Regions from separate parts of the Ruania zhangjianzhongii genome, predicted to be linked through region 2. Evidence: predicted binding sites of a transcription regulator. Region 2 holds the regulator's gene; each other region holds the start of a gene.
What was found. The regulator LexA, encoded in region 2, represses DNA repair genes until DNA is damaged. The targets are predictions, from matches to a motif close to TCGAACANNTGTTCGA.

Region 1 (10,345 bases), 120 kb from region 2:
CCACCGTGCAGCACGTTGAACACACCGTCCGGAAGGCCGGCCTGCTGCCACAAGTCGGCGAGCACGAGAGCGGCGGAGGGGTCCCGTTCAGAAGGTTTGAGGATGAAGGAGTTACCGCAGGCGATCGCGATCGGCGCCATCCACAGCGGCACCATCGCCGGGAAGTTGAACGGGGTGATGCCGGAAACAACCCCGAGCGGTTCACGATAGGAGTAGACGTCGACGCCGGTGCTCACCTGGTCGGCGTAACCGCCCTGCAGGTGCTGTGGCAGTCCGCAGGCAAACTCGATGTTCTCCAGCCCGCGGGCGACCTCGCCGGCGGCGTCGGCGAGGGTCTTGCCGTGCTCGGCGGAGATGGCGGCAGCGATCCGGTCGCTATGTGCGGCGACCAGCTCCCGGAAGGCGAACAGCACGCTCGCGCGTCGGCTCAGGGACTGCTGGGACCAGTCTTCGAAGGCGGTGGTGGCGGCCGCGATGGTCTCCGCGAGCTCATCCGCACCGGCAGCATCGATGGTGCCGCTGACCTGGCCGGTGGCCGGGTTCTGCACCTCGATTCGCCCACCGCTACCGTCTCGCAGCCGACCGTTGATGAAGTGCTGGATGCTGGGCGCGGACATGGTCCTCCTGACGATGGGTCCGCCCACCACCTGCGCTACGTCACTGAGCGCGCGGGCGTGCGGTCGGGTCGCCGTCATCGTCCCACCGCCCAAGTATCGAGCGCAACCTTTGTTAGGACAAACCCGGCAGAGAGTGGCCGTATGTCAGGCACATGCGGAGCGGACGTGCAGTTCAGCGGTCCGGAAGCCTCAGCGACCGGGGAACCAGCGGAGCCTCAGCGACCGGGGAACCAGAGGCCGATCTCCCGCTCGGCGCTCTCAGTGGAGTCCGAGCCGTGCACCAGGTTCTGCTGCACCTTCAGGCCCCAGTCTCGGCCGAGGTCACCGCGGATGGTCCCGGGCAAGGCGGCGGTGGGATCGGTGGCCCCGGCCAGGGAGCGGAATCCCTCGATCACCCGGTGACCTTCTGCGATCGCCGCCAGCACCGGGCCGGACTTCATAAAGTCCACCAGCGGCGCGTAGAACGGCTTGCCCTCGTGCTCGGCGTAGTGCGCGGCGAGCAGTCCGTCGTCGGCCTGGCGCAGTTCCACCGCACTGAGGGTGTAGCCCTTCGCCTCGACCCGGGCGAGGATCTGGCCGGTGAGGCCGCGCTGGACCCCATCGGGCTTGATCAGGATCAAGGTACGTTCGTTCTCGGCGGTCATCCGTTACCTTCCGTTGCTGCGTGGGTGGTACTGGCACTGGTCTCGCGTTCGGCTCGCTCGCGGTCGATCTTCAGCCCGAGCCAGACGCCGAGCGCCCAGATAATCGCGAACACCCCACCGACCACGAACATGGTCGGTACCAGGAAGCCGCCGAGCAGAAGCAGCATCTGGACGGCGGAGCCGAGCACGATTCCGGCGCGGGTGCGCTGCAGACGTGCGGCAACGGCGCACGCAACCATCCCGACGGCGCCGAGTATGCCCAGCACGGTGGGGTCGGCGACTCGGAGGCTGAACGCCACCAGCAGGGCGAAGAAGACCACGAACACCTCGCTCCACAGCACGGTGCTACCGAACATCGGGCGAGCCGGCCGTTGCCGACGCGGCGTCCGTGCGGGCTCGGTGCCCTGGGTCCGTGGCGGGCCGGTGTCCTCGGCCCGTGGCGTGTCCGTGCCTTCGGTCCGGGCGCTGCCCGCACCAGCGCTCGCCTCGGGTGCCGGACCAGCGCTCGGGCGGTCGCCGGCGACACCGGGACGGCGGGATGCCGCGTGCGGGGTGTTCACCCTGCCAGCCTAATGGTTGCGACACGGCAACCCGGCCCCACGATCGCCTGCACCGCCACGGGTTCGGGGCCTGCCATGATGGCGCCCGGTACGGCGCCGGCGACCCGGACACTCGTGGGGCCGACTAGACATCACCCCGACCGAGAGGTTGCGAGCACACGATGAACGACCCCGACCGAGAGGTTGCGAGCACACGATGAACAGCCCCGACCCGAGTGTGCGGCTGGCGGTCGTGGGCTGTGGTGCGCGAGCCACGATCGCTGCCCACGCGATCGCGGGCCAACGAGCTGTGATTGCCGCCTACGTCGACCCGGTGCCGTCCGCGTCACGCCGGTTGGCGGAGCGGCTCGACGCTCCGGCACCGCACGTCACCTCCGTCACCGAGCTACTTGACTCCGGCACCGCCGTCGACGCTGCTCTGGTGCTCAGCCCGGACGACACACATGCCGCTGTAGCCACAGAGTTGCTCACCCGAGATGTCGCGGTCTACCTGGAGAAGCCGATCACTATCTCCACTGCCGATGCTGATGCGGTCCTGGCCGCAGCCGCGCGCAGGGGTACCAAGCTGTACGTGGGCCACAACATGCGGCACATGTCCGTCGTCCGCACGATGCGCGAGATCATCGCCCGCGGCGAGATCGGCGAGGTGAAGTCGATCTGGTGCCGGCACTTCGTGGGGAACGGCGGCGACTTCTACTTCAAGGACTGGCACGCGGACCGTGCGCGGAGCACAGGCCTGCTGTTGCAGAAGGGCGCGCACGATATCGACGTCATCCACTGGCTGGCCGGTGGCTACACCACCCGCGTGGTGGGTATGGGCGCACTGACGCTGTACGGGGACATCACCGATCGGCGGGACAACTCAGATCGCTCGATGCCGGACTGGTTCGATATGGAGAACTGGCCGCCGTTGAGCCAGCGAGAGGTGAATCCGGTAATCGACGTCGAGGACCTGTCCATGGTGCAGCTGCAACTCGACAACGGAGTGTTCGCCTCCTACCAGCAGTGCCACTACACCCCCGACTACTGGCGCAACTACACGGTGATCGGCACACAGGGGCGGATCGAGAACTTCGGGGACACCGCCGGCGGCGTCATCCGGTTGTGGAACCGTCGCCACACCTATCAGGCTGAGGGCGACCGCGAGTACCCGATCGGTGGCGACCAGGCCGGTCACAGCGACGCCGACCAGGACACGATGACCGAGTTCCTGGATTTCCTCGGTCATGGCGGGGCGACAGTCACCTCCCCGGTGGCGGCCCGACAGGCTGTCGCCACGGCGGTGGCGGCCACCGAGTCGCTCCGAGACTCCTCGACGCCACGTGACGTACCGCCACTCCCCCAGGATGTCGTCGACTACTTCCGTGCTCACCCATGATGGACTGGACGGCACTTCACGAGGTCCGAGCCTGGACCGGGCACGAGACCTGACTCCCACCCCCGGAACGAGACGAGGTTCATCACCCGTGCACCCCACCCCCACCCCACTCCGTGTGGGGCTGATCGGCGCCGGCAGCATCTCGCGGGTGCACGCACCGGCCTGGCGTTCCCTTGGCGCGGACGTCGTCGTCTACTCCCTGCACGGCGCCGACGACCTGGCGCAGGCGCACGGGCTGCGGCCAGTGGCTTCCTTGGTCGAGCTGTGGGAACAGGTAGACGTGGTGGACATCGTCACGCCGACGCACACCCACGCAGACCTTGCCCTGGCGGCGATCGCGCGCGGTAAGCACGTCGTGTGCGAGAAGCCCTTGGCGCGCACCACTGCCGCGGCCGAGGAGGTCGTGGCTGCAGCACGAACGGCAGGGGTGCGGCTCTTCCCTGCGCACGTGGTCCGCTACTTCCCGGCCTACGCACGCGCCCACGCCGCGGTGACGGCCGGAAAGATCGGACGAATCGCCGTCTGCCGGTTCCGGAGGATGAGCGCTGCACCGCGGGCGGACTGGTTCTTCGACGAGGAGACCTCCGGTGGCATCGTGCTGGACCAGATGATCCACGACCTGGACCAGGCGGAGTGGTTTGCGGGTCCGGCGGTAAGCGTCTTTGCGCGCTCGGTGACCCGGACTGATGCTCGCGACGTGCGGGCGGCCAGCGCGACCGTGACCCTGACGCACGCCTCGGGTGCCATCAGCCAGTGCTACGGCGTGTGGGGCCACCCGAAACTGCCGTTCAGCTCATCGTTCGATATCGCTGGCGACAGCGGAGTGCTCCGCCATGATTCCGCTCGCCAGGACGCCACCCGGGTGCATGTGTCCGAGCAGCAGGGCGAGAGTTACCTCCCGCCGGTGGACGTGGCAACCAGTCCCTACACGGCTGAGATCGTGGACTTCGCGGCGGCGATCACCGCCGGCCGCGAGGCTCAGGTGACCGGCACGGAAGGTGCCCGCGCCGTACAGGTGGCCGAGGCGGTCCTGACCTCGATCCGGACCGGCGATGCCATCGAGATTCCGCCATTACCAGCGGGCAGCGGCGGCGGGGACGGCTTGACTGCTGGCGTGGCATTCGCTTCGAAGGAGGAGAACCGATGACCAACCTACGAGTCGGGCTGCTGTCCTTCGCCCACACCCACGCGGCGAGCTACGCACGCTTCCTGGCCCAGGCGCCTGGCGTGGAGGCGGTCGGTACCGATGCCGGCGAACCGGACCCGGGCACGCTGCGTGGGAAGGCGTTCGCCGACCACCACGGCCTGCGTTACCTGCCCGATGTGGCAGCGGTGCTCGCCGAGCGACCGGACGCAGTGGTGGTAGCGGCCGAGAATGCCGACCACCGTGAACTCGTCGAACAGGCGGTGGCTGCGGGGGCCCATGTGCTGTGCGAAAAGCCGCTGGCTACCACCGATGCCGATGCGGATGCGATGGTCCACGCGGCGCGGGAAGCCGGAGTGCTGCTGATGACGGCCTATCCGGTGCGCTTCTCCCCCGAATTCGGCGAGTTGCTCGCGCGGGTGCGGAGCGGCCAGCTGGGGCAGCTCATCTCGGTGCACGGGACGAACAACGGCAAGATGCCGCTGGCCGAACGGTCCTGGTTCACCGACCCGGCGCGCTCCGGTGGTGGTGCGCTGGTGGACCATGTGGTGCACCTGGCAGATCTCCTCGACGAGCTGCTCGGCGAGCCCGCTGCTGAAGTGCACGCGGTGACGAACCAGATCCTGCGTGCCGATGCCGGTCGGGACGTGGAAACCGGTGCTGCGGTGAACATCCGCTATCCGAGCGGAGTGATCGCGCAGATCGACAGTTCTTGGAGTCAGCCGGAGTCGGCACCGACGTGGGGTGGACTCACCCTCGAGGTGCACGGCACCGCCGGCTCGATGCGGATCGACCCGTTCAATTCTCATGTCGCCGGGCACGGCAGCGACGGGGCGCTCTGGGAATCGTTCGGGGCGAACCTCGACTCAGCGATGATCGGCGAATTCCTGGATGCGGTTCGCACCGGGCGCACTCCGCAGCCCGACGGAGAGTCCGGTGCCCGGACGCTCGCCATCGTGACGGCAGCGCAGAGATCGGCGGCTAGCGGTGCGGCCGTGACCGTGGCGTAGCGACGGGCCCAGCGCAGCGTCTACCACGGCGTAGTTTGGGCTGACTGCACAACAACATGCCGATGCGTCGCAGGACGCATACCGTCCTGCGATCACATCGGCATTCATGAGGCGCTCTCGGGTGGTAGGGCTACTCCCGGAGTGGTGGGACCGGCGGGGGTCGGCCTGGAGGCTTGCTGCCCTCCGGCGGCCCAGTGCCCTCCGGCGGCCCAGTGCCCTCTGGCTGTCCGTTCTGGCCTCGCGGCCCGGTCCCCTCCACCGGACCGTCCTGGCCCGGCGGAGGTGTCGCTTTGCGTTGTCGGCCATCGGAGTCGGTGAAGATCCACTCGCTCCGTTTATCCGGCCCGCGGGTGCGCTGGGTGATGGTCAGGTGATGTTGATGGACGTAGGTGTGGTGGTACCAGCACAGCAAAATGGCATTCTCGGTGCTGGTGCGCCCCTGGTGATACCACCAGATGCTGTGGTGGATTTCCCCTTGCCACGGTGGGGAGCTGCAGCCGGGGTACTGGCAGTGCCGGTCCCGAGCCAGAACCGCCCGGGTCTGCCCTGGGGTAAACAAGCGTTGGGTGCGTCCGGAGTCGAGAATCTCCCCCTCGGGGCCGAAGATCACCCGGTGAAACTCCCCGTCGCAGAGGAGTTTGGCGAGTTGGCCGTGCGGAATCGGGGTGCCGTCAGCGAAGGTGGCCGGCGCCACCCCGCGCAGGAATTCGTAGTCGAGCCCGGCCGGGATCACCACACCAGCACAGCCGGCGTCGTTGCCAGCGTCGTTGGGGCCGCCGGGCCCGCTCTGGCCACCAGAGTCGTTGACTAGGGGAACCGGCAGGCCGAACGCGTCTCGGGCGGTAGCCGGTCCCCCTTCAGCCCTGGCTCCGATGGCGGCGAGAAGGGCTGCCAGGGTGGGGTAGTCGACAGTGAGGGCAATATGCGGGCGGATCCTCGCACTGGCTTGGCCCTGCCCGGAATCCAGGTAGGACCGGCAGAGCTGGACGAGCGCGTCCGCCCGACGTTGAGGCAGGGTGCGCTCGTCATCGGCTGCAGGCGTGCCGATGACCGCGCGCAGGGCCTCTTCGAAGACCAGTGCATCCTCGGTGCCCAACCAGCCACGGAGGTCGGCCCCATCCATCACGTGGGAGAGGAACACCTCCGCCCGCGTACCCTCTTCGCGCCAGCCGCGGTCGGCAGACTCAGGGTCGGCCTGAATCGCCCATTCCTTCACCAGCCGGGAGTACAGTTCCACCGGCAACCGGGCCGCCTGGGCGAGCAGGAAGCTCTCTCCCATCTCGGCATCGGCGAGCTGCTCGCGCAGTGCCTGGGTTTTGGTGGCAAACCGGGTCAGTACCTTCACGTGCTCACCACCGATCTGCCCGGCCTGGATCGCCTGACCAGTCAAGGGCAGATGGTCAGCCACCTCGCGGGCTTGGTGCCAGGAGGCCCGGGAGGTGGACTTGCGCCGGTGGGTGTGTGCGCTCCAGAAGACCGGGAAGGACTGATATCCCGACGCCGCCCAGCCCGATCCTGCCGCCAAACCACCCACGGCTGCTGCTTGCAGCCCCTCCATGCCACGCGTGAGCTGTTCGATCCCGGTGGCAACCTGACAGGCCGCTTCATGGCCCAGCTGGGCGAACGGAGCACGAGCGATTGTCTCGAGCTCCGCGCGCACACCCGCTAACCGTTCGGTGATGTGCTCACCCGTGGCTGGAATGCTTGTATCGGTCGTCAACGACATTGTTCTCTGTTCACCTCCCACGCAACCCGCTCGGTCATTGTTCGAATATTTGTTCTGGTACTGCTCCTACTCTAGGTGAGTCCACTGACAATCCCTCTCCAGTCGACATACTGCCAACAAGGCGATGGAGAGAGGACTTCTTCCAAACATGGCTCTCCTGGTGACGGCGGCGCCGACATCCGCGAAAGATCGGTCGAAATCGGCTTCTCCGTATAGTCTGCTCTGACGCGAGCAGCCCGATCACTCGCTCGACGGGGGGCTGTGGAAAACGTGGCAATAGCACGCCCACTCACAAGGCGGGGTGTGGAAACGGCAGCGCAGCTCCTTCAGCACAGCTCCTGGAGTACAGCCAAGCTCGACCGGCCTCGCACCAGTGAGCGTGCATACACAGCCCCAGTACGGCGAGAGCCCGGGGCGTCGCAGGTACGTACATCCCGACACCCCGGGCTCTCCCCGGTCGATCAGCGATTCGGCCTACCGGCCGGCGCCGCCCTCCGACCCGCCCTCTGGAGCAGATCCGGTCCCCGCCTCAGGAGCGGCCTCCACGTGGGCGGTGCCACCACCCGCACGCTCGGTACCACCGCCAGCACGCTCGGCGCCACCGCCAGCGCCAGCGCCAGACACGGCACCAGACCCAGACCCGGACCCGGCCGCGGCCCGCACCTCCTGGTCCGCACCTGCCGTCAGCGCCTCCGCTGCGACCACCACCTCAGCCTCGACTCGCCGCTCCGCAGTGGTCGCGTCGCCGTCAGCAACGGCCTCGCCGCGGGCCACCATCCCGGCAGTGTCGGAAAGCTTCACCTCGCGCATCAGCAGGGCCAGCAGGAAGCCTGCCACCATCAGCGGCACCAAGTACCAGAACGAGGGCGCCAGGGCATCGGCGTAGGAGTCCACGACGATCTGCTTCACCGCATCCGGCATCGCATTGACTGCGTCCGGAGTGAGCGAGTCCACCCCGAGGTCACCGCCGGCACCAGGCGCCACCCCGGCCTGGGTGAATCCGTCGGTGAGATTGTCCACCAACCGCGAGGTGAAGATCGTGCTGAACAGCGCGGTACCGACCGCCGCTCCGATCTCGCGGATGAAGTTGTTCGCGCTGGTCGCCGTCCCGATCTCACGCGGGTCCACCGAATTCTGCACCGCGAGCACGATCGTCTGCATCACCAGACCGAGGCCCGCGCCGAGCACAAAGATCATCGCGGAGAACAGCACCATCGAGATATCCCCGGTGAGCCGGGTGAGCCAGATGAGCCCCGCCGTCGCGATGGCCAAACCGGCGATCGGGAACATCCGGTACCGCCCGATCTTCACGATCGCCATCCCGGAGGCGATCGAGGTAAGCATCACCCCGACCATCATCGGCAGCATCAGCAGCCCCGACTGGGTCACACCGGATCCCGTGGACATCTGCAGGAAGGTGGGCAGGAAGCCGAGCGCGGCGAACATGCTCATCCCGATCACCAGGCCGATCCCACTGGCCAGCGCGAACGTGCGGTTCTTGAACAGGTGCAGCGGTAGCAACGGGTCCGCAGCCCGGGTCTCAGCCAGGATGAACAACCCGATCGCAGCCAGCGTGCCGATCACCATGGCGAGCAGCCCGGGGTCGGACCAGTCGTACCCGGTGTTGCCGGTCCAGGAGGTCCAGCTCGCGGCGAGCACGATGCCCGAGGTGCCCAGGGCGAGCAGGATGATCCCTGGCACATCCAGCTTCTTCGTCGAGCGGTGGCTGGGCAGTTTCAAGGTCTTCCACGCGATCGCGAGCGCGGCCAGGCCGATCGGGATGTTCAGCCAGAAGCACCAGCGCCAGTCCATGTGGTCGGTGAAGAACCCACCGAGCAACGGGCCGAGCACAGCGGAGATCCCGAACAGGGCACCCATCGGCCCCATGTACTTGCCGCGCTCCCGGGCGGGCACGATGTCGGCGATGATCGCCTGGGAGAGGATCATCAGGCCACCGCCCCCCAGCCCCTGGATGGCGCGGAAGAACACCAGCGCTTCGAAGCTGGTGGCGAACCCGGAAGCCGCGGAGGCCAGGGTGAACAGGGCGATGGAGACCAGGAACGGCCAACGACGGCCCCAGAGGTCGCCGAACTTGCCATACAGCGGCATCACGATCGCGACGGCGAGGATGTAGCCGGTGATCAGCCAGCCTTGGTGCTCCACACCGTTGAGCTCGCCGACGATCGTCGGCATCGCAGTGCCGAGGATGGACTGGTCCAGGGAGGCCATGAACATCCCGGCCATCAACGCGGTGAAGATCAACCAGACAGTGCGCTTGGTCAGGACGACCGGAGGCTGTCCTTGCGCGGGCGCGGTTGCTGTGGACATGAAGGTTCCTTCGAGAGAGTTCGCGAGGTGTGGTCAAGGGGGGCTGATACCGCTCAGGCTGCTCGCCGCTCGCGCGGTGCAGGTCGCGTGAGTGGGTCAGCTGGCTCAGCCCGACGGCGGAGGGCCCAGTACCGCGTACAGGTCGCCGTAGGCTGCGTCGATGTAGTCCCGTGGGTGCCCGGCACTACCGGCTTCGTGCCAGAGCGTGGTGGCCCAGCGGGCGATGTGGAAGACGGCCATCGCGATCAGTTCCGGACGCGCGGCGGCCTCGGAGCCTTCGTGCTCGAGCCTGCGGACGATCACGTCCTGCATCTCCGTGCGGATCGCGTCGAACAGCTCCATGTGCCGGGTGTAGAGGGTGGGTTCGGACTTCATCAGCTCGATCGCCGTGCCGATGCGATCCTTGGACGGTCCAGGGAACTGCAGCAGCGCACCAACCAGCGTGCGGGTGTCCGCCGCCAGGTCTCCGGAGGGTCCGCCGGTGGCGTAGACCTCGGCAAGCTCGCGGTCGAAGGTGGTGTGCGCGATACCGAACACCGCATCGAGCTTGGAGTCGAAGTAGTTGAAGAAGGTGCGCACGGAGACACCCACCCGTTCGCAGATCTCCTCGACGGTGACCTGCTCCAGGCCCCTCTCCCGCACCAGTTCGTGGGTAGCGTCGATCAGCGCGTCCCTGCGGGCGCGCTTCTTCCGCTCACGCAGACCCAGCTCATCTTCTTGCACGGTATGAAAGATTACTCGCCATGCAAAAGTGCATCAACTGCAAATTCGACTCTGGGGTGGTGAGGTCGATCACAGAGCAGCCCATCACGCCAGCAGCGCCGTCACTCTTCGCCGAAGCCCGCCTCCACATCGGCTTCCAGCAGCGCCATCGCCTCAACCGCCTGCGGACCGCTGGCCCGCACCTGGATCTCCGCTCCCCCGGTGAGCCCTAGCCC
Region 2 (10,345 bases):
TTGCCGGCCAGGAACGCCTCGAACTGGGCGCCGAGCTCGTCAGCGCTGGGTAGCTCGTCCATCGGGGTGGCGCTGACCGAGCGGCCGGGATCACCGGCCGCCTCACGGAACTGGTCGAACTGGCGCTCGAGGGCGGCCACCACGGCGGTGACCTCCTCAGACTCCGAGACCTGGCGGTCGATCTCGCCGCGCACCTGGGCACCCGCTGCCTCCAGGTCCCCGACCGGCAGGCTCAGGTCCCCGGCGCGAGCCACCTGGCGCACCAGCTCGGCTGCCGCCTGCGGGTAGTCCGCCTGCGCCAGGTAGTGCGGCACATTCGCCGCGAAGCCCATCGCATCCCGGCCACGCCGGCCCAACCGGAGCTCGAGCAGAGCGGCCGCACTGGCCGGCACCTGCACAGCAGAGAAGTAGTTCGGGTAAGCCTCGACCAGCTCGGGCCGGGTGCCGTGCGCAGTGACGGTCATCGGCCGGGTGTGCGGCACCCCCATCGGGATCCCGTGCACCCCCACGGTCAGCCGGACCCCGAACTCCTCCACCAGCGTCTGCACGGCGGCGACGAATCGCTCCCACTGCAGGTCCGGCTCCAGCCCGTGCAGCAGCAGGATGGGGGCGCCGTCATCATCGCGGACCAGGTCCAGCACCAGCTCCGGTTCGTCGTAACTGGTCCAGGCGCTGTCCTTGAAGGTCATCGCCGGGCGCCGAGACCGGTAGTCCAGCAGCGCGTCCATGTCGAAGCCGAGCACCCGGGTGCTCGGCAGCTTGCTGGTCAAGTGCTCGGCCAGCAGCCGACCCGCGCTCCCGGCGTCCATCGAGCCCTGCAAGGCGTGCACCAGTACCGGCGCCTCCCCCTCGACAGGAGCGGGGGCGTCGTCAGCCCAGCGGTACAGCTCTCGTGGATCGTTCATCGTCTCTTTCTCACCTCGGTGGTGTGAACACCAACAGCCCAGGGGACATTCCCAGTGTCGCAGCCCGAGTTCCAGCGGTCGCGGCGGGCCCGACGTGATCGCCGAAATCCTGGCCGCTCGTACCACACCGGGCAGAAACCGTGGATAATTGATGTTCGCCTTGTTCGGTCCAGACGCGAGGGAGAGCCCATCGGTGACCAGTAGCGACATGTCACCAGACCCATCGGCGCCAGGCCGGGCGCCTCGGGACTCCGAACGCGACCAGCAGCTCCAGCTGGACCGGGAGCAGGAGCACGTCAGGGCCGTCTACACGCGTCTGGACGAGCTCCGCGAGCATACCCGCAACCGGCTGACGCAGGTCCGCCGGGGCGGGGCCGTGGGCACCCACCAGAACCGTTCGGAGCGGGATGCCTTCGCCACCCTGTACGAGGACCGCCTCGCCCAGCTGAACTCGGTGGAGGACCGGCTGCTGTTCGGCCGCCTCGATCTGCGGGATGGTCAGCGCCGCTACGTCGGTCGGATCGGCATCTCCGACGCCGAGCACCAGCCGCTGCTCACCGACTGGCGCGCCCCTGCCGCGCAGCCCTTCTACCAGGCCACTGCCGCCCATCCCGGGGACGTCGTGCTGCGCCGTCACCTGCAGACCAAGGGGCGCACCGTGATCGGTCTGGAGGACGACCTGCTCGACGCCGACGCAGTCGCCGGTGATGTGGTGCTCAGTGGTGAGGGGGCGCTGCTCGCGGCGCTGAACGCCGAGCGCACCGGGCGGATGAGCGACATCGTCGCCACGATCCAGGCCGAGCAGGACGCGATCATCCGCTCCTCGCTGGACGGCGTGCTGGTGGTCGAGGGCGGCCCGGGCACCGGAAAGACGGCGGTAGCGCTGCACCGTGCGGCCTATCTGCTCTACGCCCACCGGGACCGGATCGAACGCTCCGGGGTGCTGGTGGTCGGCCCATCGCGGGTGTTCCTGCGCTATATCGAGCAGGTGCTGCCGGCCCTCGGCGAGACCGGGGTGGTGGCCACCACGATCGGGGACCTGCTGCCCGATATCGAGGCCCCGGCCACTGAGGACCCGGCCGTCGCAGAGATCAAGGGCCGCTCGACCTGGGCTCGGATCCTGTCCAACGCGGTACGGGCTCGGCAGCGCATCCTGCCGGAGCGGGACCTGCGCGTGGGATCACTGCGGTTGCGGCTGCGCACCGAGGACATGGAGGAGGCTCAGGCCCGCGCGCGCCGGTCCCGCCAGCCGCACAACCTGGCCCGGGTCACGTTCGTGCGGCATATGCTTTCCGCACTGGCCGGCCAGTACATGGAGAAGGTGGAGGCGGGCACCGAGGACCACGCGGAGATCGTCGACGAGCTGCGCACGACCCGGGATGTGCGGGTCGCGCTGAACCTGTGCTGGCTGCCGCTGACCGTGACCGGGCTGCTCGAGGACCTGTACGCGAAGCCGCACCGGCTCGCCGAGGCGGCGCCGCGGCTGACCGCTGCCGAGCGATCGATGCTGGTCCGCGAGCGCGGCTCGGCCTGGACGCCGGCGGACGTACCGCTACTGGATGAGGTCGCTGAGCTGCTCGGCGCCGACGACGAGGCCGCCCGGGCCCACGAACAGGCGGAACGGGCCCGCCATGCCCAGGAGGTGGCCTACGCCGAGGAGATGCTCGCCGCCTCCGGCGCCGGTGGCGGTCTGGTGTCCGCGGAGCTGGTGGCCCAGCGCTTCATCGGCGGAGGCAGCGGGCTGACCACTGCCGAACGGGCTGCCGCGGATCGCTCCTGGACCTACGGGCACGTCGTGGTCGACGAGGCTCAGGAGCTGTCCGCGATGGCCTGGCGGTCCTTGCTGCGACGCAACCCGAGCCGCTCGATGACCATCGTCGGGGACGTCTGGCAGACCTCCAGCCGGGCCGGTGCCCGCGACTGGGACCAGATGCTGGCCCGCCCGCTGCGTGGGAACTTCCGGACCGAGACGCTCACGGTGAACTACCGCACCCCGGCCTCGATCATGACGTTGGCCCAGGAGGCGATGCATCGCTGGATGCCTGATCTTCCGCCCGCCCCGGTGACCTCCGCACGAGACCTGCCTGGCGCCGTCGTGCGGGAGAAGGTGGCGAACCTGACCGGGGAGCTGCCGCGAGTGGTGGCCGATGCCCGTGCCGACGGCAAGCTGGCGGTGATCACCGCCGCCGCGGACCGGGACCGGATCGCTGCGGCGCTCGGCGCCGGCGACGGGCTCGACCTGCGCGCCGACGTAGTGGTCCTCGACGCGGCCGGCAGCAAGGGTCTGGAGTTCGATGTGGTGGTGCTGGCCGAACCGCAGGCGATCCTCGACGGCGGTTCTCCGGCCGATCTGTACGTCGCCATGACCCGGGCTACTCAGCGGTTGCACCTGGTGCACTCCGGCGACCTCCCGGCAGCCCTGGAGTCCAACCACTGAGCACGTTTTTGTTCTACGCCTGCTGAGGAGCACGATAGGGCCGTGGTCAAGGCACTCCTTCTGGAAAACATCCACCCGCTGGGCACCGAGGTGCTCGACGCTGCCGGTGTGGAGGTGGCCACCCGATCCGGCGCTCTGGACGAGGACGAGCTGATCGCCGCACTGGACGGGGTACAGGTACTGGGGATCCGATCCAAGACGCAGATCACCCCTCGGGTGCTGGAGCATGCCCCGGACCTGTTGGCGATCGGTGCGTTCTGCATCGGCACCAACCAGATCGACCTGCAGGCTGCCGGTCATGCCGGCGTCGTGGCGTTCAACGCCCCGTTCTCCAACACCCGTTCCGTGGTGGAGCTGGCGCTGGCCGAGATCATCGCGCTCACCCGGCGGCTGACCGAGAAGGACAAGTCGCTACACGCCGGTGTGTGGGACAAATCGGCGAACGGTTCGCACGAAGTGCGCGGGCGGACAGTGGGCATCGTCGGCTACGGGAACATCGGTACCCAGCTGTCCGTGGTGGCCGAGGCGCTGGGCATGCGGGTGATCTTCTACGACACCGCGGAGAAGCTGGCCCTGGGTAATGCCAAGCGGATGCCGAGCCTGCACGCGCTGCTCGCCGAGGCGGATGTGGTCACGCTGCACGTGGACGGTAGGCCCGGGAACGCGGGGATGTTCGGTGCCGGGGAGTTCGCCGCGATGAAGCAGGGGTCGATCTTCCTGAACCTGTCCCGCGGGTTCCTGGTGGACTACAGCGCGCTGCGCGAGCAGGTGCTCGCCGGACGGATCAGCGGTGCGGCCGTGGATGTGTTCCCGGTCGAGCCGAAGTCGCAGGGTGACCCGTTCGACTCCGAGCTGCGCGAGCTGCCGAACGTGATCCTCACTCCGCATGTGGGCGGCTCCACTGAGGAGGCGCAGCAGGACATCGGCCGGTTCGTGGCCGCGAAGCTCCGCGACTACCTGCACGCCGGTGCTACTGCGCTGAGCGTGAACGTACCGGCGCTGATCCTGGACCGGCCCCATGCCGGCAGCCGGCGGATCGCCCACCTGCACCAGAACGTGCCCGGGGTGATGGCGGCGGCGAACCAGGAACTCTCCGCGGCCGGGGCGAACATCGAGAGCCAGGTGCTGGCGACGTCCGGAAGCCTGGGCTATGCGGTCACCGATGTCAGTGGCAGCGTATCGGCCCAGACGCTGGCCCGGATCGAGGCGATGGAGGCGACGGTGCGGCTGCGCACGTTGGATCCGGACGCCACGGACTGACCCGCGGGGCAGGACCGACGCCCCATCGCCGCTCCCCCTCCCTCGGTTTGCCGTGTTCTGTCGCTTCCCCGGCCGGGGAAGCGACAGAACACGGCAAACCGGCGGGGTGGGCCGATCTCAGCCGGACTTGCGGCGGAACTGTCGGCGCCCGCCGGGCCCGTCGATCTCGGAACCGTGGACCGGTCCGGTGTTCGGTGGGGCTTCCTCGGTGAGATGCTCACGCTCAGACTTGCGGTCGAGGGCTGCGCGCATCTTCGCCTTCGCGTCGGCCATCGGATCGTCGGACTTCTCGGATGACATCAGGGCTCCCTCTGACGGTCGTCGGCATCAGGGGGACCCGATGCCGTGTGCCCACTCTGCCCGGTTGCCGCGGGCATCGCCAACGATTACTACCGATCGACGGTGCGGCAACGGCCGTCCGTATCGGCTCTAGCCAGCGGCGAACGAGTCGGTGGCACGGATCAGCGCATCCAGAGTGGCGGGCTCGCTGAAGGCGTGGCCCGAGTCTGGGGTCATCACCAGCTCGGCGTGGGGCATGGCCTGGGCGAGCTCGTAGGCGGAGACCGCGGGAGTGCACATGTCGTAGCGGCCCTGCACGATCACGGTCGGGATGTCCGCCAGCCGGTAGGCGTCGCGGATGAGTTGACCTTCCTCGAGCCAGCCGTGGTTGACGAAGAAATGGTTCTCGATGCGTGCGAACGAGACCGCATGGGCGTCATCAGCTGCCTTGGCCAGGTTTGCCGGGTCGGGATAGAGGGAGATCACCGTGTTCTCCCAGGCTGTCCACGCCGCGCCGGCTTGCACATGGACGGCCGGGTCGGGGTCGAACAGGAGGTCGTGAAAGGCCTCCTGCAGCCGCCCGGGCATGCGGCGCTCAAGCGGCACCGGGGCGAGGTAGTCCTCCCAGGCATCGGGATAGACGTTGCGCAGCGGTCCCTCGTACATCCAGTCCAGCTCGCTGCGGCGCAGGGTGAAGATGCCTCGCAGTACCAGCTCGGTGACCCGGCTCGGATGGGTCTGGGCATACGCGAGAGCGAGGCACGAGCCCCAGGAGCCGCCGAACACCTGCCACGCCGTGACGCCGAGGTGCTCGCGCAGCGCTTCGATATCGGCCACCAGGTGCCAGGTGGTGTTCGTGCTCAGATCGGCCTCCGGCGCCGAGGCGTGTGGGCGGGATCGGCCGGCCATCCGCTGATCGAACAGGACGATCCGGTAGCGCTCCGGATCGAAGACACGCCGCTGTGCAGGGCTCACGCCCGAGCCTGGCCCGCCGTGCAGGAAGACCACCGGCTTGCCCGCGGGATTCCCACTCACCTCGTAGTAGAGCTCGTGATCATCGCTCACCCCCAGGTACCCGGTCTCGTGGGGCTCGATCTCCGGGTAGAAGGTGCGAAGGTCGGGGCTGTCGCGGCGTCGAGGGGTCATGGGTTCGAACCTATCGCGGCCGGCGCGGGCATGAGTTCGGACCCATCGCGGCCGGCGGGGGCATGAGTTCGAACCGATAGAGACCCGGGGCTCGCACAGTGCTGGGGACTCTCCGGGCGGAGCGAGACGCACTCTCATCCACCTGCAGCGACGGACTACTCTCGGGACCATGTACACACCTGCCGATAACCGGTACGACCACATGCCGATGCGCCACTGCGGGAAGAGCGGGCTGCAGCTGCCGCTAGTCTCCCTCGGGCTGTGGCAGAACTTCGGGGATACCGACCCACTGCAGACCCAGCGGGAGATCGTCTACCACGCCTTCGACCGCGGGATCACCCAGATCGACCTGGCGAACAACTACGGACCGCCGCCGGGCAGCGCGGAGGAGAACTTCGGCCGGATGCTGCGCGCCGACCTGGCCGCGCTGCGGGACGAGCTGGTGATCACCACCAAGGCCGGCTACCCGATGCACCCCGGGCCTTACGGCGACGGCAGCTCGCGCAAGTATCTGCTCTCCTCGCTGGATGCCTCCCTGCGCCGGATGGGCCTGGACTATGTGGACATCTTCTACAGCCACCGGTACAACCCGGACACCCCGCTGACCGAGACCCTCGGGGCGCTGAAGACGGCAGTGGACTCCGGCCGCGCCCTGTACGCGGGCATCTCCTCCTACAACGCCAAGCGCACCCGGGAGGCCCTGGCGGTGGCCGCGGACCTCGGGCTCGACCTGCTGGTACACCAGCCGTCCTACTCGATGCTGAACCGGTGGATCGAGGACCCCGACCAGGCCGGCACCGGCGAGTCGCTGCTGGACGTGCTCGGCGATGCCGGCATGGGTGCCGTGGTGTTCTCCCCGCTCGCGCAGGGGATGCTCACCGGCAAGTACCTGGATGGCGTTCCGGCCGACTCCCGCCGTGCGAAGGGTGGCCCGCTGCGGGAGGAGTACCTGAGCGAGGAGAACCTGGCCCGGGTACGGTCGCTGAACGAGATCGCCGCCGGTCGCGGCCAGACGCTGGCCCAGATGGCGGTGGCGTGGGTGCTGCGCGATCCCCGGGTCACCACCGCGCTGGTGGGTGCCTCGAGCGTGCGTCAGCTGGATGACACCCTCGGTGCGCTGGACAACCTGGAGTTCACCGAGGCTGAGCTGACCGAGATCGACCGCTACGCCCGGGACGGTGGAGTGAACCTCTGGGCGCCGCGCTCCAGCGACCGCTGAGCACTCTCCGACCCCGCTGAAAGTGGGCCGATCCCACTGATAGCGGGCCGATCCCACGAACAGTGGTTCGCCGCCGGTGGTCCGGGCTTCCCCTCCCGGGCCACCGGCGGCCGTCTATTACTCGAGCGGCTCGGCTGCGCTGCGCTCGTCGCGCAGAGCCGTGATCGCCGCTTCGAAATCCTCCAGGGACGAGAAGCCCTGGTACACGCTCGCGAACCGCAGATACGCGATCTCGTCCAACTCGCGCAGCGGGCCCAGGATGGTCAGCCCCACCTCGTGCGCGTCCATCTCGGCCACACCGGTGGCACGGACCACTTCTTCGACCTGCTGGGCGAGCAGCGCCAGATCGTCCTCGGAGACCGGGCGGCCCTGGCATGCCTTGCGCACGCCGGCAATCACCTTGTCCCGGCTGAACGGCTCGACGGCACCCGATCGCTTCATCACCGTCAGGCTGGTGGTCTCCACTGTGGTGAAGCGGCGGCCGCACTCCGGACACTGTCGGCGACGACGGATGGACGCGCCATCCTCAGCCGTGCGAGAATCCACGACCCGGGAGTCGCCATGCCGGCAGAACGGGCAGTGCACCTAGCGGTTCCCTTCCCTCCGGCGTCGTGCGAAAGCACCACATGTTGGTCAATCACATCCATGTAACTACTAGATGTACCCAACTTAGACATCCGAGGGCCACTCGCGCAAGTGCCATCGACCGGCCTGGACCGGCCGCGGCAGCCGGGCGGGTCGATCAGGTCACTCCCCCGAAGGAACGGTCAGCTCTGCGCCGGCGTGCACTGTCGAGGCGGACAGGTTATTCAGCGCCATGATCTGGTCGATCACCACGCGCACGTCCTGCCCATCGGCCGCGACGTCCGCAGCGATGGTCCAGAGACTCTCGCCGGGGCCGACGGTCACGCTCTGCACCTGCTCGGGCATCGGCTCCGCCTCCGGGAACGCCAGGCCGGCACCCACCCCGACAGCGGCGGCAACTGCGAACGCCAGGGCCACCAGCACGACACGGCCACGGACGGTCAGTCGCAGGGCGGCACTCGTGTCGGCCGGGCGAGACTCCGTCTCCGCCACAGGCAGAGGTGCGGCCGGCAGATCAGGGACGGCCCTCAGGTGCCGCCTGCGGGAGGGCACGGTCAGGGGCGCTGTGGGGAAGGCCAGTGCGCTCATCGTTCTCGTCTCCTCAAACTCGTCGAACACCCGTCCGTCGAACGTCTGTACTGACAGTAGCACATCTGTTCGTTCGACACGCCAGTCGAACACATGTTTGGTCTTTCGGGTGGTGGCGCCTATCGTGGAGAACGCCACAGACCGAGCAGATCATCGACCACCGACATCGGCGGATTTCCAGGCGATGCGGAACAGGAGGACACCATGGCCCGCGCACAACAGGACCCGAGCGACCGCCCGGACCCAGCCAGCCTGAGCCCCCGGCAGCGACGGATCATGGACTCGATCCGCGCCAGCCTGGAGGCCAAGGGGTACCCACCGACGATGCGGGAGATCGCCACCGCCGTCGGCCTGGCCAGCCCGTCCTCGGTGAAGTACCAGCTGGAGCTGCTGGAGCAGAAGGGATTCCTTCGCCGCGATGCACTCTCCACCCGGGCCATCGAGATCGTTTCCGACGACTCCCGCAAGGTACGCGGTGACGCCGCCACGTTCACCACCCATGACGGCGAGCAGGACACCAGCCACGCCGCCTATGTGCCGGTGGTCGGGCGAATCGCCGCCGGTGGCCCGATCCTGGCCGATCAGGCGGTCGAGGATGTCTTCCCGCTCCCCCGCCAGCTGGTGGGCGAGGGTGAGCTGTTCCTGCTCAAGGTGGTCGGTGACTCGATGATCGACGCCGCGATCTGCGACGGCGACTGGGTCGTGGTGCGCAGCCAGGCCGTCGCGGAGAACGGCGAGATCGTGGCGGCGATGATCGACGGTGAGGCCACGGTCAAGTCGCTGAAGAAGACCGACAGCGCACTGTGGCTGTTGCCGGCGAACGAGAACTACGCCCCGATCGACGGCAGCGACGCACAGATCCTCGGACGCGTGGTCAGCGTGCTCCGCTCACTCTAGGCTCGCTCTCGGCCACCGCCTCCGCGGCCAGCCGGCGCAGGGCACCACGGACTACCTCAGCATTGGTGGTCGGCCACAGCGGAGGCAAGCTGGCCGCCAGGTAGGAACCGTACCGAGCGGTGCGCAGCCGCGGGTCGAGCACTGCGACCACCCCCCGGTCGGTCACCGACCGAATCAGCCGACCGGCACCCTGGGCGAGCAGCAGGGCCGCATGAGTGGCAGAGACGGCCATGAACCCGTTGCCACCAGCCCGCCCGATCGCCTCCGTGCGGGCCGCCTTCACCGGGTCGTCCGGGCGCGGGAACGGGATCCGGTCGATGAACACCAGACGGCAGCTCAGCCCGGGCACGTCCACGCCCTGCCAGAGCGAGAGGGTGCCGAACAGGCTGGCGCGCGGGTCGGCGGCGAACTCGCGGACCAGCGTGGGCAACACGTCCTCGCCCTGCAGCAGGATCGGGGTGTCCACCTGCTCGCGAAGCGCTTCGGCGGCCGCCTCGGCACCCCGGCGAGACGAGAACAGCCCGAGCGCCCCGCCGTCGGAGGCAGTGATCAGCTCGGCGATCTCGGCGAGCATCTTCTCGTCGGTCCCGTCCCGTCCCGGCGCGGCGAGCGAGGAGGCCACGTACAGGATGCCCTGCCGGCCATAGTCGAACGGTGAGGTGACCAGTTCGCTGCGGTAGCCGCCGTCGGCCAGTCCCAAGGAGCGCGCGGTGGCCTCGAACGTGCCACCGAGGGCAAGCGTAGCCGAGGTGAGCACGGCCGAGCGTCCGCTGAGCAGCTCGCCCGCGATCGGGCCGGCCACGTTCAGCGGGGCGAGCATCAGCCGCGAGGCCTCCCCCGGCCGCCGGCCGCGTTCGCACCAGAGCACGTCCACATGGTCGGCGATCCGGTCCGAGAGCAGCCGATCGGCCACCTCGAACAGGGCGAGCAGTGCGCTGTGCGCCATCGACTTCGCCCCGGCCTCACCGGCTGCAGAGGACTGCTGGCGCATCGCGGTCATCCCTTCCCGGGTGCCTTCGGCGATGCTGC
Region 3 (10,345 bases), 1.3 Mb from region 2:
GTTTGTTCTGTCGGCGCGGTGGTGTGTTCGCGTGCTTGGCGGAGGAGCCTGTCGAGGTCGGTGGGGTTGATCAGGACGCCGAGGTGGGGTCGGACGGAGGCGTGGGTTCCGGCCAGGCCTTGGTCGAGGGCGAGGTGGGCGAGGTCGGCGAGGGCTTGTGCGCGGCGCTGGTCGCCGGTGCGCTGGTCATCGGGCGCGGGTGGGGTGATGACGGCGTCCATGGCGGCGCGCACCAGGCGTCCGTTCTCTTCGGTGAGGAAGCCGGACAGGTGCCAGCCGTCCAGGGTGCGGGCTAGTTCGAGGTATTCGCGTTCTTTGGCTTGGCGGTAGCCGCGCTCATCGGCCTCGGGGTCGGCGACCTGGGCGAAGTGCTTACCGAGCCGGCGGATCTGGTCCACCCGCATGTCCTGGGCCTGCGCGAGGAGAAAGTCCTCCACCGTCTGAGCAGTGTTGTCGGTGGCTGCCTCCTCGCGCCCAGTCTCATCCACGGTTCCGTTCCCGGCCTCGTCGCCGGCCGCGTTCCCGGTCTCGTCCGCTTCCACGTCGGCGTCGGATTCACCTGCCCCCGGACTCTCCGCGGTCGTGGCATCCGTGGTGATGGGTTCGGCGAGGGCTGCGATGCGGGTTGGTGAGGTCAGGGCGGTGGTTGCTAGGGCGTCGATCTGGTCGGGCCCGATCTGTCCGGCTCGTAGGGCGGCGCCGAAGCGGGGGATGTCATCGCGTAGTTGGCGGGCCAGGCGCACACTGCGGCGCGCGTTGGCGTAGGAGATGCCATGGGTGTGGGCAACGTGCGAGGCATAGGTGCGGGGGTGGAACGCGGTGGTGGCCCACCGCCCGTCTGCTTCCTCCACGGTCAGCCATTGGTAGCGCTTGCCGGTCAGCCGGGTGCACAGGCGGTGCACTCGCACGCTCGCCACGCCGAGTTCGGGTCCGGTGTGCAGGTCACGTTCGTCCTGGAGGTCGCCGGCGGTGATCGCAGTGCCTAGGGCTTCCAGGGCCGCGAGGCGGGTGGGTAGATCGGCCTCGATGAGCTCGCCCAGGGGTGTGCCATGCAGGACGTCGGCACTCATCGTGGAGTCCGTCACCGTTGCTCACCTCCTTATGGGCTGCTCTGCCATGTGCTCGTACATCCATTCTACGAGAAAGTTGGTGTTGTGTGGGGTGGACACGCGTGCGTGTTGAATCTGTGGACCGTCCACCACTTATCCACAGAATCATGGTGATGGCCTGCTTTCGCCCGCAGAATGTCGGTACTACGTGGTAGCCGCAACCACGGACCTCCGTGTGTGTGGCGATGCTGCGCCGATTTTCGCTCACATCAACGTTCGCCAATCGTCGTTGCGCGAATTGTTTTGTTAATTCCCGGAATGATTGGAAAGCTATCGCCCGATGCGCGCACGAGACTAACCGCCGCCGTCGATAGCGGAGTGGCGGCCACGATCGACAGCCATCACGGTCATCTCGATCGGCCACGGCCGGAACGTCCCCAGCCCGGCCTGACTGGAGAAGTAGCCGGGAACACGACGTCGTCATCGACACCATCTCTGCACCCCACTACCTCGCCCCCTATCTGAAGGTGGTGGCGATGGACGGCACGCTGAGCCTCCTGGGATATCTGGGCCCAGTCAGTGCCGAGGTGATGGACCTGCTCCTTGGCCGGAAGAAGCTCAGCTCCGCTGGCAGCGGTGGGCGCCCCGCGACGGCCGAGATGCGCCAATTCTGCGCCGACCACGGTATTGGCGCTGACGTCGAAGTGCTCCCCTCCGCTCGCGTGGACACGGCACTCGACCGGCTGCGGCGAAACGACGTGCGCTTCCGCTTCGTACTCGACCTGTCCGACCTGGACGGGAGAACCGGCGAGCCGCCCGCGGCCTGAGACGACCCCGACCCGGGGCGACCAGACAACGCCACGCATGCTCCGCCGTCGGGCAGCGATGCATTTTCAGTCACTCAGGACTGACGGCGCGCCGTTGGCCTAGGATGGCTGCTGCCCGGTGCTGAGATCCGGCGAGGAGAGGTCCGCCGATGCCCGCTTCCCGCCCGCGCGTGCTGGTCAGTACCGACATCGGCGGCACGGACCCGGATGACTTCCAGTCTATGGTTCACCTGCTGCTGTACGCGGACGTCCTGGACATCGAGGGGCTGATCGCCTCCCCCTACGGCAAGGGCCGGGCGGCGGACATCCACCGCGTGATCGACCACTACGCGCATGATCTCGACCAGCTCCGCCGGCACGCCGACTACCCCGATCCGGCGGCCCTGCGCGCGGTCGTCAAACAAGGCTCCGAGCACCTGGCGGACCACACGGGCGCTACCGGCGCCACCGAGGGGTCGGAGTGGATCGTCCAACGAGCGCGCGACGGCGATCCTCGCCTTCTCGAGGTACTGGTCTGGGGCGGTCTGGACGACGTGGCCCAGGCCCTGCACGACGCCCCCGACATCGCTGACCGCCTCCGGGTGCACTACATCGGCGGGCCGAACACGATGTGGAGCGTCAACGCCTACGACTATCTCGAGCAGCAGCACCCCACGCTGCGGATGATCGAGTCGAACTCGACCTATCGCGGGTTCTTCGAGCAGCACCCGGAGGATCCGGAGGGCCCGGACAACGCGGAGTTCGTCCGCCGGCACGCAGCCGGGAACGGCGCCCTCGGGGCGTTCTTCGCCGCACAGCTGCCCGAGCTGAAGATGGGCGACTCGCCGACGGTCACCTGGCTGCTGCACGGTCCCCGGGACCCGGCGGTCCCGAGCTGGGGCGGGAAGTTCGTTCCGCTCTGGGCCGGTCGGAAGCGGACCTTCGACCGGCTGACGACGATCGATGATCTGGTCGAGGTCAATGCCGTGGTGGAGATCTCGCTGCTGAAGTCGGCGGACTACTCCGAGGCCGACCATGCCCGGCTGGTGGTGGACGAGCGGATGCAGGGACCGTTCCCGGCCGGGATCGACGAGGGAGAGCAGCTACGGTTCCGGCTGAGCGTGTACCACGCCGGCGTGGTGACCTACCGGGTGCAGAGCTCGCACGCGGAGCTGGACGGACTGGCCGGTTCGTTGACCGCAGTGCTTCCGAGCGTGGCCACCGCTGCGACGGCATCGACCCGGCACCCCCGGTGGTGGAGCGATGACCCCGACCCCGACCAGGCGATCGGGCCGTGGCCCGGGGCGCGGTGGATCAGCGCGTACCGCCAGGAGTTCCTCGGTGACTTCGCCAAGCGGCTGGGGTGGTGCGGCCCGTAGGCGTGCCGAGGCGGGCTAGTCGATCAGGCGCCGCAGGCCCAGCGGCGGGCAGCGGATTTCGCCACCCGGGAAGCGGCCGGTGGGGTGATCCAGGTGGACGATCGCGTTGTGGTGGGCCCAGCCGGTCACGGTGCCCGTCGCGCCCTGCAGGTACAGGGGGCGGATGCCCTCGGTGAGCGCAACGCGGTCACCAATCTGGAACTGTGCAGCCGCCTGGTTGGACGCGTCCCGCCTGCGGTCCTGGTGACGCTTGCTGATGGCCGCCTGCAGCGTGCCGAGATGCGCATCGAGCGTGCCGGTGGTGATCAGCCCGACCATGACCTGGAGCTGAGCGGCCGCGTTGCCGGACTGGTCGCTGGCGCCGGACTGAGCACCCGCGGTGGCGGGGCTGGTGAGCTGGCCGGAGCGAGGCTCCGGACGCGGCCGGGTTCCGCTGCTGGGCCGGCGGTTACCGCCGCCTGAGGGACGTTGCCGATTGTGGTGGCGACGCTTCTTCTTGCTCATCGCTCCAGCGTGCCGGACCTTGGCTGAGGGCGTGAGGGTGGGTGTGGATAACCGGCGAAGGCGGCGCCCAGGGCGCGGACGTCCGGGGAGACGTGGATAGGGGTGATAGCCCGTCCTACCGCAATGCTGGGCGTACGGGCGAAGAGCCGGGCAGCTCACCGGCCGCGGCCTGTTGGTCCGAGCTCGTGCTCAGCCCGGGGTCACCGGCGCCACGCTGCCTGCCTGGTTCCGGATCTCGCTTGGGTCGCCGGTCGCCCACCCCACCACCGAGGTGCCCAGCTGGCCGAGCGGGATTGCCATCCTGCGCATCACCGCAGTGTCCGCCCGCCGCAGCGGGCCGCGCAGCCGCAGTCCGAGCAGGTCCCGGGCGTAGCCGGGCAGAAGGCCGACTGCACCCGCGGCGAGCAGGGCGAAGCCGGGGCGGGCGGCGCGGGGGAGGGGTGGCTCGCGGAGCAGGAAGCGCACCACGTCCAGTGCGCCCGGGGATGCTTCCAGCTCGGGGCGGTAGTCCGCCAGTTGCACGTGCAGTTCGGTCACCGTGCGTGGCGGGTCGGTGATCCCGAGTCGGGTGGCCACATACGCAGTCTGGTCCACGTACCGGTCCGCCTCGGCCGGGGTGAGCGGCGTGCGAGCGTAGTGCTGGTGTGCAGTGAGGAAGCTGTCGATCTCCGCCACGTGCACCCAGGCGAGCAGGTGCGGATCGGTCGCCGAGTAGGGCCGGCCCTCGCGGTCGGTGCCGGAGACCGTCTCGTGGATCCGGTTGATCTTGTCCAGCATCCGCTCGGCGGAGTCCACGGGTCCGAACGTAGTCATCGCGAGGAACTCGCTGGTGCGCTGCAGTCGGCCCCACGGGTCGTCCCGGTAGCCGGAGTGCTCGCCCACACCGGCCATTGCCAGCGGGTGTAATGCCTGCAGGAGCAGTGCTCGGATACCGCCGGGATACATCGCGGCATGTCCCTGCACCCGGCAGATCGGGGCATCCGGGGCGAACCGCCGCTCGCCGGGCGCTAGCCAGATCGCCTTCGAGCGGCGCTCGGCCTGCGGCCCGGCGACCCGGTCGCGCAGCGAGCGCGCCAGTTTGGCGCGGGCGGCGGCGATGGGTGAGATCACTTGATCACGATAACCCGAGCAGGGGTGTCAGGAGCTGGTCGCGCGGCGACACTGCTGGCATCCGTTGTCGGCGTCGCCGATCGGGAATGCAGTGCCAGCCGACGGTGTTATGTCATTCAGTGCACACATCATCGAAGGAAGGGGTGCCGATGGCCAGGAAGAAGTACGAGGAGCTCGAACTCGACGACGGCACGATCGTCCGGTATCGCCGGCACGAGAACGGCGGCGGCATGGTCGCGACCCGTTCCGCCGTGGACCCGAGCGCACGCATCGAGGAGAACGCCTGGATCGACCAGGGCGCGAGCGTCGGCGCCGAGGCACGCCTGGGCGCCGGGTGTTGGCTGGAGCCAGGGGCGCAGGTCGGGGCCGGCGCCTATCTGGAGACCGCCGTGCGGGTGGGCCCGGGCGCCGTGGTGGGCGAGCGTGCGCGCATCGGCAGCCGCAGCCACATCGGCGCGGGTGCGCAGCTGCGCCCGGGCGCATTCGTCGGCCCGGACTCGGACATCCCAGCGGGCGGGCAGTACACCCGCGCCGCGTGAGCGGGCATAGCCCCGCCCGCAGGGCTCTTCCGGTGTGATTCCGACGCACCCATGCGTTGGAACCGCACCGCAGGGGCTCCTCGGTCCCGGCGGCCATGACCTCAGAGGTCATCGCCAGCCCGACTCCAGACTGCCACGCTGACCAGATCCGCAGCACCGCGGGCCTCCTCGGAAGGACAGTAGCGATGAACGATGTGATGGCTCAGAACGTGGCGACACCCCGCGGCTACGCCGTGGCCCTGCTTCGCGACGTCGAGCTCGGCCCGGAGATCTGGCAGTACATGGAGACCATCGAGGCCACCTTCGCTCCGTTCGGCGGCGAGTGGGTCATCCATGGCACGTCGCCGCACGTCGTCGAAGGCGTCTGGCCCGGCGACCTGGTGATCATCGGCTTCCCGTCCCTGGACGCCGCGCGGGCCTGGTACGACTCCGCCGAGTACGCGGCGATCCTCGCCCTGCGCGCGGACCACTCCGAGGGCGCGGTCGCGCTGGTGGAAGGAGTGCCGGACGGCTACCGCGCCGCGAGCACCGTCGCCGGGATGAAGGCTGCGGCTGCAGTTGGGTGAGTTGCTCGACGCTCACCACGTCAGGGTCGGCACTGTCTCGTGGGCGATGATGCGTCGCGGGTCAGAAGGGCGCCGGTGACACGGCCAGGATCTGATCGAGGCGGAAGGTGCGGTCGCCCTGTTTGCTGTGGCAGTAGCCGGCCAAGTGCCCACCCAGCACCTCCAACTCTGACACCACCCGCATGCTCACTCCGTCAGCGGCCGAGCGGTAGCGGATCTGCACCGGTCGGGACTGCTGCACCGCGTCGGCGAGCTCGTGCACCTCCGCCGACGTCAGGTGCCGGGCATCGGCAGCGATCTGCTGCTCCAGGCCTCCCTCCTCGCCGGGAGTGTCGGGTGCGCCGGCTCCGGTGATCAGTCGCTGCGCGACCTCGGCAGCAGTCTCCGGCTCTGGTCGCGGCCGCGACGGCTGCTGTTCGCCACGTATCGAGGCAAGGAAATCCTCGACGGTCGCCTGAAAATCGTCCTCGGCGGGCTCGTCCACCTCGTCGAGATCATCGAGTCCCGCGCCCGGACCGGACGTGTCGCCTGGCTCAGCCGGCTCGCCGGACTCGGCCATGCCGGCCGGGCGACGGAGCTGCACCACCGGAGCGCCGCCGTCGTCCATCTCCACCGGCAGGTACCCGGCCTTACGCAACGAGGCGAGCACCTGCTCCACCGGCCGATCGGAGACCGCCACGGTGGGCGCCACCATGCTCAGGCCCAGGGTGCGGACGCTCTTCGATGCCACCACCTCGGCCAGCAGCGGCTCATCGGCCGAGGTGATCACCGCCGCGGCAGGACGCACTTCCAAGTGCCCGTGCTTCCGGGCGACATCCCGCAGGAGGTACTCCAGCGCCTGCGGCAGGTCCTGGCCGGCCAGCCGGCGCAGCGCCACGATCAGATCCTCGACGGCGTAGCCCGAGTCGAGCGCGCCACGCACCGATCCTTCGCTCACCCGCCAGGTCCCCACCACTCCGTGGCCCTCCCGGGCAGCAAGAACGTCGAGCAGGTCTACAGCGGCCGGGTCCGGACTTCCTGGGATCACGATCGTCAGGTCGGAACCGAACATCACCTGGTTGCTCTGCGCGGGCAGCACCTGGTCCAGCAGCTCGGTCGCGGCCTCGTTATCCCCCGTGGAGACTGCGGCGCCCAGCGGGGTGAGCGCGCCGTCGGCGAACAGGCCGAGCTGGTGCGCCTCGGCCCAGGTGTGCTCGATGGAGCCGGGCACCGTATTGGCAACCGGGTGATACCAGCGGAGCAGCGCGGCGACATCGTCGGCGGAGACGACACCCTCGCCGGGGAGGGTGGAGAGCAGCCGGCAGAGCACGAGACCGACCGGCAGCCCGGAGTCCGCCGGCGCCCGCCCGAACGCCGTCAGATAGGTCCCGTCCGGATCGCGCTCCAGGGTGGGCGCCAGGCTCATCGGCAGCCAGGCGGACACCAGGTCGGTGGCCCGCTGGGCGGGTGAGTTGTGCCGCCACCGGTCGAAATCGTCAGTGGTGGACAGCTGGGTGGGGCCGGTCTGGTTGATCAGGTGCAGCGTGGCGGCCAGGTATGAGGGTGAGCCGCAGAGTGGTCACCTCGGTGCCTAGTTGTTTGGCGTACCGGGCGAGCTCACGGGCGCCGACACCGCCACTCTTGTTCACCTTCAGGCCTTGCCGCGCGATCCCTTCGAGGATCGCCATCGCCGTGCCGAGGAACTCCGACAGCGCCGCCGCATAGCTGCGTTCCACCTGTTCCGCAGGTGCCGGGACGGTGGCCACCACCGGGGTGTCCGGGGCAAACGCGACCCGGAACTCTGGTGGCGCGAGCGCCAGGTACGCCTCGGTGGGCAGCTCGGCCTCGTAGACGAAACCGAATCCGGTGTAGCCGAAGGCCAGCCCCGCGGAGGCGGCCCACTGCCACATCGCCTTCTCTGCGGCGTAGGTGTGGGGGTCGAAGGTGTAATCGTCCTCGAAGTCCTCGGCGGTCAGGTCCGAGGAGGTGACGGTGCTTGACTCGGCCAGGCGCTTGGTCACGTGCGCGGTGAGTGCGGTGAAGACATCCTCCGGGGCGGTGCCGGCGATACGGCGCAGGGCTGCGGTATCGGCGAAGCAACGGCGCACCGCAGCGATCCTCTCGGGCTTGCGCGCGGGTGCCTTCACTTCCCAGGCGCGCAGGATCTGCTGCAGCTTGTCAGTCGTCTCCTCTGCCAGAACGGCTCGCACCGGTCGGGACAGGGCCAGCGGTCCGACGATCAGCTGGTCCAGGCCGGGATTCACCCGGACATGTTCGCCGTCGAGCCAGACCAGGGCGGTTGCCGTTGCCACGCCGAGCCAGTGTTCGACCTGGGCGCGGTGTGCCTCCCGGACCGCGCCGCCGGTGCTGAGCAGCTCAGTCAGTCGGTCCAGGGTGGCGGCCTCACCGAGGGCGCTCGCGGTCTCTACCAGTTGCAGCAGCGGTGCGGGGGCGCTCATCACCGCCTGGCTGACCATCGACGGGTGCTGCAACCGCATCGCGAGCTCGTCCAGGTCCCGCACCTGTGCACCACGAAGGGTGAGCGGGCTGTGCTCGAGGACTGTTTCCAGCTGGTCGGAATCGAGGGTGTCGAGCCAGGCGCGCAGCGTGGTGCGATCCGTCATGGACACCAGTGTGCGGCAACGGGCACATCGGTGGGAACGGGCTGTGGATGCTGCCCGGAGCGGTCAGTCGACGAGCAACTGCGGCTCGGTCACTCGTGCTCCAGCCGTTCCAGGTGCAGTTCGTCGCGGGACCAGCGTGGTCCGGGCTCGCTGCTTCCCGGCTCCGATCGGGCGATCGCGAGGAAGGTATCGGCGGCGTATGTACTGCCGCTCGACGCGTAACGGGCGAGCTCTTCGCGCAGCACCGCGTTCACCGACGTGCCCTGGTGGGCCGCCCGCACCCGCGCGCGACGAAGTGTGGTGTCGTCCACGGCGATCGTGAGCTTGGCCATCAGTCAACGATGACACGGGAGCAGTGCGACGGCGAGAGTGGTGAGGCGGGGTGTGGGTCGAGTTGTGCGGGTCGATGTGCGGGAGCCGCGGAGCTCTGCCGAAGTAAGCGCTAGAACGTTCTGCCGCGAAGTTCTGGACAAATCAGATTACAGCGCTGTAATGTTTCGATGCAGAACCGGACAGACAGGGTCCGAGGTTGGACCGAACGGGGTGCGATGCGCGCGCCGGAAGAGGGAACAGAGGCGTTCATGACATCGAGCACGCGGCCGAACATCGTCCTGGTGATGACCGATCAGCAGCGGGCCGGACTCACCGGCGGTGAGGGCGGCCCGGACACGATGCCCCGCCTCGACGCGCTCCTGGCCGACGGAGTCCGATTCGACCGCGCCTACACCAGCTCCCCGGCCTGCGTGCCGGCCCGCACCAGCCTGCTCACCGGCCGGTTCCCCAGCGCACACCACGTGCGGCAGAACAGCACCGGCCGGCACGCCCAGTACGCCACCGACTTGCTCGATGTGCTCCGTGGCGCCGGCTACGCACTGCACTTCAGCGGCAAGCCGCATATGCATCCCGGGCCGGAGGACTTCGATACCTTCCACGGCCCGTTCCTGCACGACGGCGGTCCTCAGGCCGGGCAACAGCACGCCGCCTTCGATACGTGGTTGAGCGAGCTGGACCACTCGGTCTCGGAGGAGCCCACACCGTTCCCGGTGGAGAGCCAGCTGCCCTACCGGATCGTCGACGGTGCGATCGACGCGGTCGCAGACGAGGAGGATCAGCCGTTCTTCCTCTGGCTGTCCTTCCCGGAGCCGCACAATCCGTATCAGGTTGCTGAGCCGTACTTCAGCATGTTCGACGAGGCCGAGGTTCCCGAGCGGCTCGCCGGTCCGGAGGCGTTGGAGCGGCTCGGCTGGCGCTACCGCTGGCTGCACCGGCTGATCGAGGAGAAGCGGCCCGGCTTCGACCAGGAGTGGCGGCGCTACCGAGCGAACTACCTTGGCATGCTCCGCCTGATCGACGACCAGATCGGCCGGCTCCTGGACCACCTCGGCGAGAGGGCCGAGAACACCGTGTTCCTTTTCCTCAGCGACCACGGTGACTACTTCGGTGACTACGGGTTGCAGCGCAAGGGCGCCGGGATGCCGGACGCACTGATGCGCATCCCGCTCGCGATCAGCGGGCCCGGGATCACCTCCCAGCACCGCACCGAGCTCGTCTCCATGGTGGACCTGCTCCCCACGATCGCCGAGTGGCTGGAGGAGCCGATCCCCGCCGGAGTGCAGGGCCGGTCACTGGCTCCTCTGCTGCGGGGCTTGGAAGCCCCGGCCACCGAGTTCGGCAGCGTCCTCGGCGAAGCAGGCTACGGCGGCGTCTCCTACACCGAGCACGACCGCCCGCCGCTGCACTTCCCTTACGAGGGCTCCACCTTCGACGAGCTGAACAGCGTCACCCAGAG

Region 1: the regulator LexA is predicted to act here: its motif matches at 7,121-7,136, upstream of FU260_RS07375 (HNH endonuclease signature motif containing protein).
Region 3: the regulator LexA is predicted to act here: its motif matches at 1,123-1,138, upstream of FU260_RS02060 (HNH endonuclease signature motif containing protein).

The regions. Positions count from the first base shown of each region.
Region 1 is NZ_CP042828.1:1,585,986-1,596,330, reverse strand. Features, by position in the region: gene FU260_RS07405 (CoA-acylating methylmalonate-semialdehyde dehydrogenase) at 1-617, opposite strand, end outside; gene ndk (nucleoside-diphosphate kinase) at 833-1,261, opposite strand; gene FU260_RS07395 (DUF4233 domain-containing protein) at 1,258-1,821, opposite strand; gene FU260_RS07390 (Gfo/Idh/MocA family protein) at 2,018-3,199, shown strand; gene FU260_RS07385 (Gfo/Idh/MocA family protein) at 3,288-4,346, shown strand; gene FU260_RS07380 (Gfo/Idh/MocA family protein) at 4,343-5,353, shown strand; gene FU260_RS07375 (HNH endonuclease signature motif containing protein) at 5,484-7,079, opposite strand; gene FU260_RS07370 (MDR family MFS transporter) at 7,554-9,407, opposite strand; gene FU260_RS07365 (TetR/AcrR family transcriptional regulator) at 9,513-10,130, opposite strand; gene dhaM (dihydroxyacetone kinase phosphoryl donor subunit DhaM) at 10,232-10,345, opposite strand, start outside.
Region 2 is NZ_CP042828.1:1,701,261-1,711,605, reverse strand. Features, by position in the region: gene FU260_RS07945 (proteasome assembly chaperone family protein) at 1-905, opposite strand, end outside; gene FU260_RS07940 (HelD family protein) at 1,114-3,342, shown strand; gene serA (phosphoglycerate dehydrogenase) at 3,385-4,602, shown strand; gene FU260_RS07930 (DUF5302 domain-containing protein) at 4,720-4,902, opposite strand; gene pip (prolyl aminopeptidase) at 5,032-6,027, opposite strand; gene mgrA (L-glyceraldehyde 3-phosphate reductase) at 6,197-7,246, shown strand; gene nrdR (transcriptional regulator NrdR) at 7,364-7,831, opposite strand; gene FU260_RS07910 (LysM peptidoglycan-binding domain-containing protein) at 7,994-8,419, opposite strand; gene lexA (transcriptional repressor LexA) at 8,624-9,316, shown strand; gene FU260_RS07900 (ATP-dependent DNA helicase) at 9,294-10,345, opposite strand, start outside.
Region 3 is NZ_CP042828.1:403,753-414,097, forward strand. Features, by position in the region: gene FU260_RS02060 (HNH endonuclease signature motif containing protein) at 1-1,085, opposite strand, end outside; gene FU260_RS02065 (MDR/zinc-dependent alcohol dehydrogenase-like family protein) at 1,586-1,876, shown strand; gene FU260_RS02070 (DUF1593 domain-containing protein) at 2,026-3,234, shown strand; gene FU260_RS02075 (hypothetical protein) at 3,250-3,738, opposite strand; gene FU260_RS02080 (oxygenase MpaB family protein) at 3,928-4,848, opposite strand; gene FU260_RS02085 (LbetaH domain-containing protein) at 4,998-5,387, shown strand; gene FU260_RS02090 (DUF1330 domain-containing protein) at 5,573-5,953, shown strand; gene FU260_RS02095 (helicase C-terminal domain-containing protein) at 6,015-7,376, opposite strand; gene FU260_RS02100 (hypothetical protein) at 7,429-8,556, opposite strand; gene FU260_RS02105 (hypothetical protein) at 8,646-8,888, opposite strand; gene FU260_RS02110 (sulfatase-like hydrolase/transferase) at 9,138-10,345, shown strand, end outside.